DNA from 2 places in the Zavarzinia compransoris genome. Region 1 is predicted to be linked to the other one. Evidence: predicted binding sites of a transcription regulator. Region 1 holds the regulator's gene; the other holds the start of a gene.
What was found. Region 1 encodes PhoB, which activates phosphate uptake and scavenging genes when phosphate is short. Its sites were predicted from a motif close to TNTCATAAAACTGTCA; they were not measured.
Positions count from the first base shown of each region.

Region 2: DKG75_RS09890 (DUF2794 domain-containing protein) is a predicted target of PhoB. The motif match lies at 5,529-5,544, and genes of this name have one in related genera.

Region 1 is NZ_QGLF01000002.1:468,813-476,092, reverse strand. Features, by position in the region: gene DKG75_RS08075 (alpha-hydroxy acid oxidase) at 1-72, shown strand, start outside; gene DKG75_RS08070 (EamA family transporter) at 179-1,024, shown strand; gene DKG75_RS08065 (YwqG family protein) at 1,164-2,849, shown strand; gene DKG75_RS08060 (flavin-containing monooxygenase) at 2,846-4,312, opposite strand; gene DKG75_RS08055 (AraC family transcriptional regulator) at 4,441-5,463, shown strand; gene phoB (phosphate regulon transcriptional regulator PhoB) at 5,457-6,164, opposite strand; gene phoU (phosphate signaling complex protein PhoU) at 6,196-6,909, opposite strand; gene pstB (phosphate ABC transporter ATP-binding protein PstB) at 6,930-7,280, opposite strand, start outside.
Region 2 is NZ_QGLF01000002.1:859,856-867,135, reverse strand. Features, by position in the region: gene epsC (serine O-acetyltransferase EpsC) at 1-49, shown strand, start outside; gene DKG75_RS09925 (YqaA family protein) at 132-749, shown strand; tRNA gene DKG75_RS09920 (tRNA-Met) at 815-891, opposite strand; gene mnmA (tRNA 2-thiouridine(34) synthase MnmA) at 954-2,081, opposite strand; gene DKG75_RS22985 (hypothetical protein) at 2,285-3,085, shown strand; gene DKG75_RS09910 (flagellar hook-length control protein FliK) at 3,057-3,428, shown strand; gene DKG75_RS09905 (flagellar hook assembly protein FlgD) at 3,447-4,106, shown strand; gene sciP (CtrA inhibitor SciP) at 4,190-4,474, shown strand; gene DKG75_RS09895 (class I SAM-dependent methyltransferase) at 4,494-5,114, opposite strand; gene DKG75_RS09890 (DUF2794 domain-containing protein) at 5,134-5,520, opposite strand; gene DKG75_RS09885 (phosphoserine transaminase) at 5,702-6,886, shown strand; gene serA (phosphoglycerate dehydrogenase) at 7,007-7,280, shown strand, end outside.

The DNA of each region.
Region 1 (7,280 bases):
CTCGATGTGTCCCTGGCCCTGACCGGCACGCGCACGGTTGCCGGCGTCACCGGCGCGGTGCTCGACCGCTGAGGGTTGCGCTTTAGACATCTACACCTTTCCGGACCACGATCCATCTTCACGGAAGTGAAACGGAAGGCGCATGATGCCGGCCTCGATGGCTTTGAGGGGCCCGCCCATGTCGTGGAGCGTCTTGTTTCTGATCCTTGCCGCCGCCGCCCTTCATGCCGCCTGGAACACCGGCGTGAAGGCGGCGGGGACCCCCGCCCTGGCCACCGCGCGGCTGTGCCTTGGCGGGATCGTGATCGCGGTCGTCGCCCTGCCCTTCCTGCCGCTGCCGGCCGCCGCCGCCTGGCCGTTCCTTGCCGGCTCGACCGTGGTCCATGTCGTCTATTTCGCCCTGACCGCCGCGGCCTATGCCCGGGTCGACCTTTCCATCGCCTATCCGATGATGCGTGGCGGCGGGGTGATGGTGACCACCCTGGTCTCGCCCCTGGTCTTTGCCGACAGCCTGCCGGCGCTCGGCCTCGGCGGGGTGGCGGTGGTCGTGCTGGCCCTTGCGGCCCTGGCCGCCACCGCCGGGCGGCGGGCCTTCGGTACCCGAGGCCTGACCGTCATTGCCGCCAATGCCCTGGTGATCGGCGCCTATTCCCTGCTCGACGGGCTGGGGGCGCGGGCCTCGGGCGCGCCGCTCGCCTATACGATCTGGGTCTTTGCCCTGGGCGCCTTCGGCAATCTCGGCCTTCTCGCGCTGACCGAGGGCCGGGGCTTCCTGGCCCCGCTGGCCCGGCCGCGCGACCTCGGCCTCGGCATTGCCGGGGCCTGCGCCTCGGTCGGTTCCTACGGGCTGGTGCTGACCGCCATGACCCTGGCCCCGGTCGCCCTGGTCGCGGCGCTGCGCGAAACCTCCATGCTGTTCGCCACCGGCTTCGCCGCCGTCCTGCTGCACGAGAAGGTGGGCGCCCGGCGGGTGGCCGCCGCCTGCGTGGTGGCGGCGGGTGCGGTCATGATCAAGCTGGCGTGAATAGCCCCAGATCAAGACCATCGCTCGCACGCCGGGAATAAATTCCCCTTCCAATTGCATCCGAATCCGCGACCCTGAATCGGGCGTTTTCCCGATCGGGAAGGCACATCGCAATGCCGGATCGCCAAGGAGGGTGATAGTGCCTGACGCTCGACAGACCGCCGCGGCGGCGGCCGGCGCCCGTTACCGGGCGAGCGGGACGGCGGCCGATGCCTATGCGCTTGGCGCCATCGATCTCGCCGAGGCGGAAGCGCTGGGCTCGGCACCGGCGGGCCTCTGCTTCCTGTTGCCCCTGGCGGCCAAATACGCCGGCCTGCGGCAGGGGCGCGCGGCCACTCAGGCGATACAGCCCCATGCCACCCTGAACCCGGTCGAGAAGGCCGCGGTCGACGCCGTGCATCTTTGCCTTTCGGGCACGCGGGGGGATCTGGATCGGCTGATGGAATCGGTCCTGTTCCATCCCCTCTATATGGCGATGAACGACCTGCACCGCCTGAACCTGCGCCATTGGGGCCTGGACGGCAGCGATCCCGCCACCCCCAGCTTCACTCGCCTCCTACATGCCCCGCCGCCGACCCCGCTGAAGCGGGAAGACCTGGGCAAGACCGACCAGTCCCCGTTGATCCAGACTTTGGCGACCATCGCCTGGGCCATCGGCGATTCCGGTGCCGGCCCCTTTGCCGAGCAGAACCTGATCCCCGAGATCCGCTTTGCCGACAGCCTGCCCGCATTGTTCGTCGAAAAAGCCCCGCGACCCTGGGGCCCACCCCCCGGGAACCCGTCGGAAAGCTGGTTCGGCGGCAGGCCTCGCCTGGGCGGCGCCGATTGGCCACGCCACAGCCAATCGGGCGAGCCCCTGTTTTTCGTCACCCAGATCAGCCTGCGGGCGGTGGCCGACGCCGGCGCCGGCGCCCTGCCGCAAGGCGGCGGCTGGCTGGCCTTCTTCATCGGCTACAACGGCAAGGGCCCGCCCCAGGGTGCCGTCGTCCCGGTGGCCGGGGACCGCCTGCCGGCTGAAACCGCCGTTCCGGACGATGCGCCCCCCGCCCGCCAGTATTTTACCAACGAAGAACAAATCCTGCCGGATTCCGACCCGCGCCTGTTCCCGCGCTGGCCGATCCGCCTGGTCCCGGCAGCGGTATCGCTGAAGGACATCAAGCAGGGGTTCCACGCCGCCGTCGAAAAGCGCGATGGCCGGCGCCCGGCCCGTTTCGATGCCGACGCCGTCTATGCGGCGGCGGGCCTCGGCACGCCGGACGTCTGGTGGTACTGCGTCCATGATTTCGCCCATCATCTGGCCGGCCTCTCGCTGAACGACCTGACGGCGGAAGAGACGGCGGCGATCCTGGACTATGGCGCGGCCGTCAGGCAGATGGCCGCCGGCAAGCCGCTGTGGCAGGCGCTGACCCCGGACGAGACCGCCCGGTTTCGGGAACTATGCGATCGCCAGCGTCCCCTCAAGCACCGGGGCCGTGCCCTCTTTCCCGAAGAATTGACGTCGCGGGCCCTTCGCGCCCTTCTCGTCGCGGGAACCGGGGCGGGGGCCCAGGCGGCCGCCCTGCCCCCCGCGGTCCGCGCCGTCGTCGAGGCGCGATACCTGCGCCCGGCCGGCACCTGGCGCCAGTGGCACCAGATGTTCGGCCCGCCCGCGACCATCCAGGGCGAGATCGACCTCGATCACCGGGGCGACATCCTGCTGCTGCATCTGGCCGAGGACAGGGTGATGAACCTCGAACTGGGCGGCCAATGGCAATTCTGGATCAGCCCGGCCGACCTCAAGGCCGGCCGCTGGCAGGCCGCGACCCTGACGATGGAATCCAGCTAGCGCGCCTTGGGGTCGAAGCGGAAGTCGTTGAAATCCGGCTCGCGCATCAGCCACCAATAGCCGACGGTGAAGCCCGGCCAATTGTTGGTGATCCGGCCCGCCGCGTTCCGGTACCAGGAACTGCAATCGGCGGTCCAGACCGTGCCGTCGAAATCCTGCTGGAGGCGGGCGTTATAGTCGGACATGGCGTTCGGCGTCACGTCGAGGGCGGCGGCATTCCGCCGTTCGACCTCGCGCAGGCATTTCAGGATGTAACCCACCTGGCGCTCGATCATGAAGATGATCGAATTATGCCCGAGGTTGGTGTTCGGCCCGTAGAGCACGAAGAAATTGGGGAAGCCGGCGATGGCGACGCCCTTATGCGCCTCCGCCCCGTTGCGCCAGCGCTCGTTCAATTCGGCGCCCTGGCGGCCCCAGACCTTCATCGGCGCGATGAAGCTCTGGGTCTCGAAACCGGTGCCGTAGATGATGCAGTCGACCTCGTGCAGGCGGCCGTCGTCGGTCACCACGCCCGTTTCCACGATTTCCCGCACCCCCGCCGTCACCACGTCGACATTGGGCTGCGACAGGGCCGGATACCAGTCGTTGGAGATCAGGATGCGCTTGCAGCCGACCGGGAAATCCGGTTGCAGCTTCGCCTTCAGCGCCGGGTCCTTCACGCTTTTGTCGAGAAAGGACTGGCACTGCCGGGTCGCCAACCGGGCGAAGAACCCGGTCGAGCGCCGGAAGCTGACGAAGCGGGATTCCAGCAGCAGGTAGGTATAGTTCCGATAGGCGCGCTGGAAACCCGGCAGGTAACGGCACAGCGCCTGCCACAGCGGCGAGAAGACCCGGTCGTCCTTCGAGATCATCCAGGCCGGGCTGCGCTGGAACAGGGAGAGTTTCTGCGCCGCCTTCTGCACCTCGGGCACGAATTGCACCGCGCTGGCCCCGGTGCCGATCACCGCGACGCGCTTGCCCCGCAAGTCATAGCCGTGATCCCAATAGGCCGAATGAAAGGCCTTGCCCTTGAAGGCGTCCATGCCCCGGATGCGCGGGAATTGCGGCCGCGACAATTGGCCGAGGCCGGAGACGACGAATTGCGCCTCGATCGCCTCGCCCGCCGCGGTCCGCACGGTCCACAGCCCGCGGGCTTCGTCGAACGTCGCCTCGGTCACCTCGGTGCCGAAGCGGATATGGCGGTGGAGATCGTATTTCCGCGCGCAATGCTCGATATAGGCGATGATTTCCGGCTGCTTGGCAAAGCGGCGCGACCAGTCCGGGTTCTGCTCGAAGGAATAGGAATAGAGATGGCAGGGCACGTCGCAGCCCGCCCCCGGGTAGGAATTCTCCCGCCAGGTGCCGCCCACCTTGTCGGCCTTGTCGAGGATGACGAAATCCTCGATCCCCGCCCGCTTCAACTGGATCGCCATGCAAAGACCGGCGAAACCGGTGCCGATCACGCAAACCTTCACGGGCGTCATGAAATTCTCCTCCGCTTTGGCCGGTCTCCCGCCGTCCTGGAGGCAGAATAGAAAAGCGGCGGGCGGCGATCCATGTCCGCTTCGGACATTTTCTTGATAGTTCCGGCCAAAGCAGCCACCATGCCGCCATGCTGAACCCGATCAACCGCCGGCGCTGGCCGGTGAACAGCCTTGGCGTGCTGCGCGATGCGCTGCGGGCCCGCGCGATCGATATCGAGCCCTTCCTGATCGCCGCCGGCATCGAGCCCGCCCTGCTGGACCAGCCGGGGGGCGAGGTCGCGGCGACGGCCGAACTCGCGGTGATCGCCGCCTGCCTGCGCCTGCCCGGCCTCGGCGAGGGCTTCGGCCTCGAGGTCGGGCCGCGCTACCGGCTGGCGGCCTATGGCGTCTGGGGCTTCGCCCTGCTGGCCAGCCCGACCATGAGAAGCGCCCTGACCCTCGGCCTCGAGTATCAGGATCTCACCTTCTCGATCATGCCGATTTCCTTCGTCTCTGCCGGGGGCGACGACGCCCTGGTGTTCGACGATGCCGCCGCCCCGCCGGCCTTGCAGCGCTTCATGGTGGAACGGGACCTGACCGCGGCGCTGCGCATCTCGGCCGATCTCTGGGATCAGAGCGCCGATTGCCGGGCGGTCAGCTTCCGCTTTCCCGCCCCCGCCGATCCCCGGCCTTACGAGCGCGCCTTCGGCTGCCCGCTGCACTTCGGGGCGCCGGTCAATGCGGTCTATTATGCCGCCGGCGTGCTCGACCGGCCGCTGCCGCAGGCGAACCCGGTGCTGGCCGCCCTGCATGTCGAGGCGTGCCACCAGCGCCTGCGCAGCCTGCGCGGCGAAGATGCCTTCATCGAGACGGTGACCGCGGCGATCCTGGCCCGGCCCGGCCATTTTCCGGGGATGGAGGAGGTGGCGGCGCAGCTCGGCCTGTCGTCGCGCAGCCTGCGCCGCCGGCTGGAGGACAGCGGCATCGGCTATCGCGATCTGGTGGCCCGGCTGCGCCAGGATCTGGCCTGCGCCATGCTGCGCGAGACCGGCCTCGGGGTCGAGGCGGTGGCGGAACGGCTGGGCTACGCCGAAACCGCCAGTTTCACCCATGCCTTCAGGCGCTGGACCGGGGACAGCCCCGGCCGCTTCGCCCGCAAGCGCCATCAGTGAGCGATGCTGCGCCCCGCGCCCTGATCGATGGCATAGCCCGCCGAGCGGACGGTGCGGATCATGTCCTTGCCGCCGTTGGCGTTCAGCGCCTTGCGCAGGCGGCGGATGTGAACGTCCACCGTCCGCTGCTCGATATAGATATCCCGGCCCCAGACCGCGTCCAGGATCTGTTCGCGGCTGAACACCCGGCCCGGGTTTTCCAGGAAATGGCGCAGCAGGCGGAACTCGGTCGGACCCAGGTGGATCTCCGTGCCGCTGCGCATCACCCGGTGGGCCGACAGGTCCATGACCACATCGGCATAGGACAGCCCTTCCTCGGACAGCGCGGGACGGGAGCGGCGCAGCACCGCCCGCACCCGGGCCAGAAGCTCGGAAGGGGAGAAGGGTTTGGTGACATAATCGTCGGCGCCGGATTCGAGGCCGCGGATACGGTCGCTTTCCTCGGTCCGGGCGGTCAGCAGGATGATCGGGACCTGCCGCGTCGCGGTCTTGCGGCGCAGCTGGCGGCAGATCTCGATCCCCGAAACCGAAGGCAGCATCCAGTCGAGCAAGATGAGGTCGGGCAGGCGTTCGTCGACCATCATCAAGGCTTCGTCGCCGTCCATGGTGGCGCGCACCTCGAAGCCGTTGGCTTCGAGGTTGTAACGCAGCAGGTCGACGAGGGCAGGCTCGTCCTCGACGATGAGGATGGAAGGCTTCATGTCCGTCCCGTTCCTGATCATATCCGACGCGTCAGGCGACCTGCGACGGGTCGGCGATTTCCGCCGTCACATCCGCTTTCGGACGGTCGGCATGCATGCGCTTGCCGGTGAGGATGTAATAGACCGTCTCGGCCATGTTGGTCGCATGGTCGCCGATCCGCTCCAGGTTCTTCGCGATGAACAGAAGATGGGTGCAGCCGGTGATGGTGCGCGGATCTTCCATCATATAGGTGAGGAGTTCGCGGAAGACGCTGTTGTAGATCTCGTCGAGCACCGGATCGCGATCGCGCACCGCGACGGCCTTGTCGACCTGCTCGTTCGAGAGCGCGTCGAGCACGTCCTTGATCATGCCGAGCACCAGTTCGCCCATGCGCGGAATGGCATGCAGCGGCTGGGCCGGGATGGCGGTGCCGAGCGCGGTGGAACGCTTGGCGATATTCTTGGCGTAGTCGCCGATGCGCTCGAGATCGGTCGCGATCTTCAGGGTGCCGACGATGAGACGCAGGTCCACCGCCATCGGCTGGCGCAGGGCGAGCAGCCGGGTGACGAGTTCAGCGATCTCGCCGTCGAAGACGTCGATCCGCTGGTCGGACGAGATGGTGCGTTCCGCCAGCGAACGGTCGCGGCGCACGGTCGCCTGCACCGCGGCGGCGACATTGGCCTCCGCGATGCCGCCCATGCGCAGGACCTTGGTCTTCAGCGCATTCAGTTCGTTGTCGAAGGCGGAGACGATATGTTCGGCCATGGTGTCGCTCCTTAAGCAGATCAGCCGAAGCGGCCGGTGACATAGTCCTGGGTGCGCTTGTCGACCGGCGAGGTGAAGATCCCCTCGGTCGGGCCGTTCTCGACCAGCACGCCCAGATGGAAGAAGGCCGTGCGCTGGGAGACGCGCGCCGCCTGCTGCATCGAGTGGGTGACGATGGCGATGGTGAAATTCTCGCGCAGTTCGTCGATCAGTTCCTCGATCTTCGCGGTGGCGATCGGGTCGAGGGCCGAGCAGGGCTCGTCCATCAGGATCACTTCCGGCGAGACCGCGATCGCCCGGGCGATGCACAGGCGCTGCTGCTGACCGCCCGAAAGGCCGGTGCCCGGCGACGGGAGGCGGTCCGACACTTC
Region 2 (7,280 bases), 390 kb from region 1:
CGTGCCCCCGGGCACCAGGATCACCCAGGCCAAGGCCGAACGCGAATAAGGCGGGAACCGGGGCTGGCCCTTTCGGCTTATTCCGGTCATACAGGGCGCTTTCCCGCCCGAAAGCCCCAGCCAGGACCGCCATGGCCAGTCACAGCGAAGCGTCCCCCGTTCCGACCCCGAAGAAGAAATCCCTGCTCGACAAGGCGGTGGCGCTGGCCTCGGGGCCCCATGGCCTCTGGCTGCTCGCCGTGGTCGCCTTTGCCGAAGCCTCCTTCTTCCCGATCCCGCCGGATCCGATCCTGGCCGCCGTCGTGCTCGCCCGGCGCGACCGGGTGTGGCTGGCAGCCGCCGTCTGCACCGTGGCCTCGGTGCTGGGCGGGTTGGGCGGCTATGCCATCGGCTATGGGCTCTACGAGGTCGCAGGGAAAGCGGTGATCGAATTCTATCACCTGGAAGAGGCTTTCCACACCTTCCAGGCCCGCTTCGCCGAATGGGGCGGCTGGATCATCATCGCCAAGGGCTTCACCCCCATCCCCTTCAAGCTGGTGACCATCGCCAGCGGCGTCGCCGAACTCGACCTCGGGGTCTTCACGGCCTCCAGCATCCTTACCCGCGGGGCGCGTTTCCTGCTGGTCGCCTGGCTGTTCTACGCCTTCGGGCCCCAGGCCAAGGCGGTCATCGCCCGCCACAAGGGCAAGGTGCTGATCGGCGGCACGGTGATCGTGATCGCCGGCTTCGCCGCCTTCGCCCTGCTCTGACGCGACCCGCTCTCAAGCCAGACGAAAAAGGGCGCCTCAAGGGGCGCCCTTTTCATTGCGGTCGTTGGTAGCGGAGGAGGGATTTGAACCCCCGACACATGGATTATGATTCCACCGCTCTAACCAGCTGAGCTACTCCGCCCAACGCGCCGCCACGGCTTTGCCGCCGCGAGGCCGCTCGTATAGGCGACCTGATGATTCATGTCAAGTCTCGGCGCGGCGAATCCAGCCGCCGCCCAGCACCCGGTCCGGCTCGGCGGCATCATAGAGAACGCAAGCCTGGCCGGGGGCGACACCATATTCCGGTTCGGCCAGAACGACGGTGGCACCGCCGCCGGCCACGCGCAGCGCCGCCGGCACCGGCGCCCGGGCCGAACGGATGCGGGCCAGCGCCGGGGTGGAGGCGGCCGTGCCGCCCGGGCCGATCCAGTTGAGGTCGGTGACCGCGATCTCGCGCCGGGCCAGCGCCTCCCGCGGGCCGACCACCACCCGCCGCGTCTCCGGCTCCAGGCGGACGACATAGAGGGGCATATTGTCCGGCATGGCGCCGCCGCCGATGCCGAGGCCCTTGCGCTGCCCGACCGTATAGGAAATGACGCCCGCGTGGCGGCCCAGCACCCGCCCGTCCATATCGACGATCTCGCCCGGATCGGCCGCCCCGGGGCGGAGTTTCTCGACCACGGCGGCATATTTGCCGGAGGGCACGAAGCAGATGTCCTGGCTGTCGGGCTTTTCCGCGACCTCCAGGCCGAAATGGGCGGCCAGCGCCCGGACCGCCGGCTTTTCCAGCCCGCCGAGGGGGAAACGCAGGAAATCGAGTTCCGCCTTGGTGGTCGCGAACAGGAAATAGCTCTGGTCCCGGTTGGGATCGCGGCCGCGGTGCAGTTCCGGCCCCGCAGGCGTGGTCACCCGGCGCACGTAATGGCCGGTGGCCATGGCGGCGGCGCCGAGGTCGCGGGCAGCACCCAGAAGATCGCGGAACTTCACCGTCTGATTGCAGCGGACACAGGGCACCGGCGTCTCGCCCGCCAGATAGGCGTCGACGAAGGGTTCGATCACATTGGCGCGGAACGCCTGTTCGTAATCGAGCACGAAATGGGGAATGCCCAGCTTTTCCGAAACCCGGCGGGCATCGCGGATATCGAGGCCGGCACAGCATGCGCCCTTCCGGCCGGCCGCGGCGCCCTGGTCGTAAAGCTGGAGGGTGATGCCGACGACATCATAGCCGCGCGCCTGCATCAAGGCGGCGGTGACCGAGGAATCGACCCCGCCCGACATGGCGACGACGACCCGCGCCCCGGGGGGCAGGTCATCCTCCGGGGCGGGGGTCAGCAGGCGGTCGAGGTCGGCACGGTCGATCATGGCCGGACCATAGTCGGCCCGGCAGAAAGGGACAAGCGACGGGAAGGAATTGCCGGGTTGCGGCCGCGCCAATCCTCGGGGCCGGGGCCGAAGCCCCGGAATCCGCGGCTTCGGCGCACTGGCCCGATCCCTGCAAGGGCGGTAGCGGATTTATCGCCCGCCGGACCTTGCCCATGGATGCCGCCAGCCTGATCACCGCCGCCTCGACCGCCGCCGCCGCCATCGCGCAGGCGACGCCGACCGGCGACGACGATGCCTTCGCCCGCCAGCTCGACCAAGCGGTGCAGGCGGCGGGCGCGCTGGACCGCAACGGCCTTTTCCCCGCCCCCCCGGCCGAGACCGGCGCTCCCGCCGCCGCCGAGGGTACGGCCCAACCCGCAGCGGTCGCCGCCGCCGCGTTCGACCGCAACGGCTTCTTCCCCGCCCATCCGGCCGAGACCGGCGATGCTGCCGCCGAGGGCGAGGCCAAACCGGCAGCGGCCGAGACGGAAACCCCCGTCGATCCGAGCGCGGTCATGGCCGGGCTGATCGCCGGCCTGACCGCGCCGGCGACCGCCAGGCCCGAGCCGAAGGACAGCCCCCCGGCGCCGGACGCCGCGGAACCGGCCGCCGCCGCCCCGACCCCGGCCGAAGCCGCGGCGGTCGAGAAGGCCGGCAAGGCCGCCGCCCGGGGCGCCGCGGTGCTGGCGGATACCCCGCCCGCCGCCACGGCGGCCGCGGATGCCGGCCTCGCCGCCGATGCCGCCCCCCCCCGCGCCCGAGGCCAAGCCCGAAGCAGCCCCCGACATGCCCCCCGCGGCCGCCCCGGCCGGGGCCGCGCCGACCCAGACCCAACAAGCCGTCGCCCCCGCCGCCCATGCCGCCGCCCCGCGCCCGGCCCCGGTGCCGCTGGAGCCGGAAGCGCTGGGCCTGTCCATCGCCCGCCATGCCGCCGAGGGCGAGGATGTGTTCGAGATTTCGCTTTCCCCGGATGAACTGGGCCGCATCGACATCCGCCTCCATATCGCCGAGGACGGCAAGGTCAGCGCCCATATCCAGGCCGAGCGGCCGGAAACCCTGGGCCTGTTGCAGCGCGACCGGGCGGAACTGGCCCGCGTCCTGGGCGGCCAGGGGCTGAATGCCGATCCCTCGACGCTGAATTTCACGCTGCGCGACGGCGAGGGCGGCAACCAGGGCCAGCAGGCCGGCGACGGCCAGCATCAGGCCCGGCGCCAGCGCAGCCGCCTCGGCGCCGGCGGCGGCCTGGCCGCGCTCGATACCGTCACCCCCCGCCCGCCGGCGGGGACGCGCAGCCGCGCCATCGACATTGCCGTCTGACCTGAAGGATCAAGGCTCATGACCACCGTCTCCCCGACCGCCGGCACGGCCGCGACCGCCTCGACCGCCAATGCCAGCGCGACCTTGGCCAAGAACTTCTCGTCCTTCCTCACCCTGCTGACCACCCAGTTGCAGAACCAGGACCCGCTGGACCCGATGAATTCCAACGAATTCACCAGCCAGCTGGTGCAGTTCAGCCAGGTGGAGCAGTCGATCAACACCAACAACACCCTCAGTTCCATGCTGTCGGTCCTGCAGGGGGCGACCACCACCAATGCGGTGTCCTATATCGGCAAGCAGGTGGTGGTGGATACGCCGACCGCCGCCTTCGACGGCAGCACGCCGGTCACCTGGCGCTACGGCAACGACGGCACGGCGGTGACCACCGTGCTGCAGGTGCTGGATGCCAAGGGCAGTGTGGTGCGCACCCTGACCAGCACCGAATCGGGCAGCGGCAAGTCGCTGACCTGGGACGGCAAGACCGACGCCGGCAACGAGGTCGCCGCCGGCAGCTATACTTTGCGGGCCACCGCCGTCGATAAAAACGGAAAATCGGTCGCGACCACGATCGGCACGGTCTCGACCGTGACCGGCGTTGAAACCAGCGATGGCATCATCAACCTGATCACCAAGAACGGCAGTGCCGCGCTCGACAAGGTCAGCGGGATTTACGGCTGAGGTGCTTTAGGCCGCTGTTAACCCGGCGCCGCTACCATCCGCTCCACAAGCCGGCTCCCCTCGCGCCGGCATCAGGAGCAACAGTGAACGAACGTAGTCCCATCCACGAACTGGCGGACGGCCTGTTCGGAACGGACGGTCGTGGCCTTCGCCTGGAAGACCTGCCGCCGCCGGACACCCGCCGCTGGGTCATCAGGCGCAAGGCGATGGTCGTCGCCGCCGTCCGCGGCGGCCTGATCACGCTGGAGGAAGCCTGCGGCCGCTATTCCCTGTCGGTCGAGGAATTCCTGTCCTGGCAGCGGGCGATCGAAAGCCACGGCCTGCCCGGCCTGCGCGCGACCCGGGTCCAGCTTTACCGCGACATCTGACCGCGCCTGCCCCCCGCGCTCAGGCGGGAACGGCCGTGCCCCAGTAGTTGAAGCCCGCCACCCGGGGCATGCCCGGCAGATACATTGTCTCCACCCTCTCCGCCTGAAAGCCCCCGGCCTGCAACAGGTCGGGGATCGGCCGGTGCAGGTTGCAGCCGCCGAACAATGTCTTCCAGACCGGATTGATCCTTTCCTGCCAGCGCCGCACCCCGGCGTCGGGCGCCGCGCCATGCTCGCAGAAGATCAACCGCCCGTCGGGGCGCAGCACCCGGCGCATGCCGGCCAGCGCCGGGACCGGATCCGGGATCGTGCACAGACTATAGGTGACGAGCACCGTATCGACCGAGGCATCGGGCAGCGGGATGCGCTCGCCCGGCAGGCCGATGAATTCGACCGGAAAGGGCAGGCGGGCGGCGCGGGCGCCGGCGATCTTCCACGAGGTTTCGGACGGATCGAGGCCGATCACCTTGTCGACCTTGGCCGCATCGTAATGGGGCAGGTTGAGGCCGGTGCCGATGCCGATCTCGAGCACGGTGCCGCGCGCCAGCGGCACGACCTTGCGCCGCTGGTGGCGGATCGGCTTGGTGCCGCAGGCGCAATTGATGATATGCGGCACGATGTGCCGTTCGTAGAAGCCCAAGACGCACCCTCCCCGAGAATCAGTCGCCCTCGACGAGCTTCACCAGCTTTCTTTCGAGGACGGCAAGAACGGTGCCGAGATCGTGGCCGCGTTTCAAGACCCGGCCGCCGGCGGCGACCACCGCATAGGCGCCCTGCTTCCGGGCAAGCGCCGGGCGTTTCTCGATCCGGTACAGCGGCTGTTCCGAGGACCGGCGGTGCACGGCGAAAACCGCGACCTCCACCCCGTCGGCCATGGCGTAGTCGCGCCATTCGCCAGCGGCGACCATGCGGCCATAAAGGCCGAGGATGGTGTCGAGTTCGCGGCGGTCGAAGAAGATCCGCCGGGGCGCGGAAACCGGGGCATTGCCGTCGGCCGAGCCGCCCTTCCCGCTGCCCGGCAACCACGCGATCACGCCCTGGTCCATGCGTTCCCTGCCCTCGAACTGTCACCTTCACGTCATCTTGAGCGCAGGCCAGAGGGGGTACAAGCGAAAATGGCTGCCTCGCCGAATTCGCACATTGACTTGAGAACGCCGATGGATAATGTCGCGGGCGGGTCACGTCCCCCCACCGGGACGCAGCTTATCTGGAAGGATAAGGCCAAAGATGACAAAGCCTGCTACTTGTCCCGCGCCTGCTACTCGTCCCGCCACGCCCCTGTTCTCCTCGGGCCCCTGCGCCAAGCGCCCCGGCTGGACCACCGCCGCCCTCAATGACGCCCTGATCGGCCGCTCGCATCGCTCGAAGCCCGGCAAGGCCAAGCTCCTGAAGGTGATCGAAGACACCCGCGCGATCCTGAAGGTGCCGGCGGATTACCGCATCGGCATCGTGCCCGCCTCCGATACCGGCGCCGTCGAAATGGCGCTGTGGTCGATGCTGGGCGCCCGCGGCATCGACATGCTGGCCTGGGAGAGCTTCGGCGCCGGCTGGGTGAACGACGTCGTGAAGCAGCTGAAGCTGAAGGACGTCCGCAAGTTCGAATCCGGCTATGGCGAGATCCCGGACCTGTTCCAGGCCGACAAGACCCGCGACGTGGTCTTCACCTGGAACGGCACCACCTCCGGCGTGCGCGTGCCGCATGCGGACTGGATCGCCGACGATCGCGAAGGCATCACCATCTGCGACGCGACCTCGGCCGCCTTCGCCATGGACCTGCCCTGGTCGAAGCTCGACGTCACCACCTTCTCCTGGCAGAAGGTGCTGGGCGGCGAAGCGGCGCACGGCATGATCATCCTCTCGCCCCGCGCGGTCGAACGGCTGGTCACCTATACCCCGGCCTGGCCGCTGCCCAAGATTTTCCGCATGGCGTCGGGCGGCAAGCTGACCGAAGGCATCTTCAAGGGCGAGACGATCAACACCCCGTCCATGCTCTGCGTCGAGGATTATCTCGATGCCCTCGGCTGGGCCGCTTCGGTCGGCGGGCTGGACGGGCTGATCGCCCGCTCCGAAGGCAATCTCGCCCTCATCGAAGCCTGGGTCGAGAACAGCGCCTGGGCCGGCTTCCTGGCGGAAGACAAGGCCATCCGCTCCTGCACCTCGGTCTGCCTCAAGGTCGTCGACCCCTGGGTCGAGGGCCTGAACGAGGACGGCAAGGCCGCGGTCGCCAAGAAGCTGGCCGACCTGCTCGAGAAAGAAGGCGTCGCCTATGACATCGGCGCCTATCGCGATGCCCCCCCGGGCTTGCGCATCTGGGCCGGCGCCACGGTCGAGGCGTCCGACCTCGAGGCCCTGCTGCCCTGGCTCGACTGGGCCTATGCGACGGTGAAGGCCGAGCTTTCGGTCGCCGCCTGATCTGCGTCTCCCCCCGGCGCTCGCCGCCGGGGCCCCCGCTTAACCGATCTTCCCGCTTAAACGATCTTCCCTGCCATCCCGGCCCGCTTCCGGGACGACGAACCTCCTTAAGGTGCCCCCATGCCCAAGGTTCTCATTTCCGACGAACTCAGCCCCGCCGCCGCCCAGATCTTCCGCGACCGCGGCGTCGAGGTCGACGTCAAGACCGGCCTGAAGAAGGACGAGCTGATCGCCATCATCGGCCAGTACGACGGTCTCGCCATCCGCTCGGCGACCAAGGTGACGGCCGATGTGCTGGCCGCCGCGACCAATCTCAAGGTCGTCGGCCGCGCCGGCATCGGCGTCGACAATGTCGATATTCCGGCCGCCACCGCGCGCGGCGTCGTGGTCATGA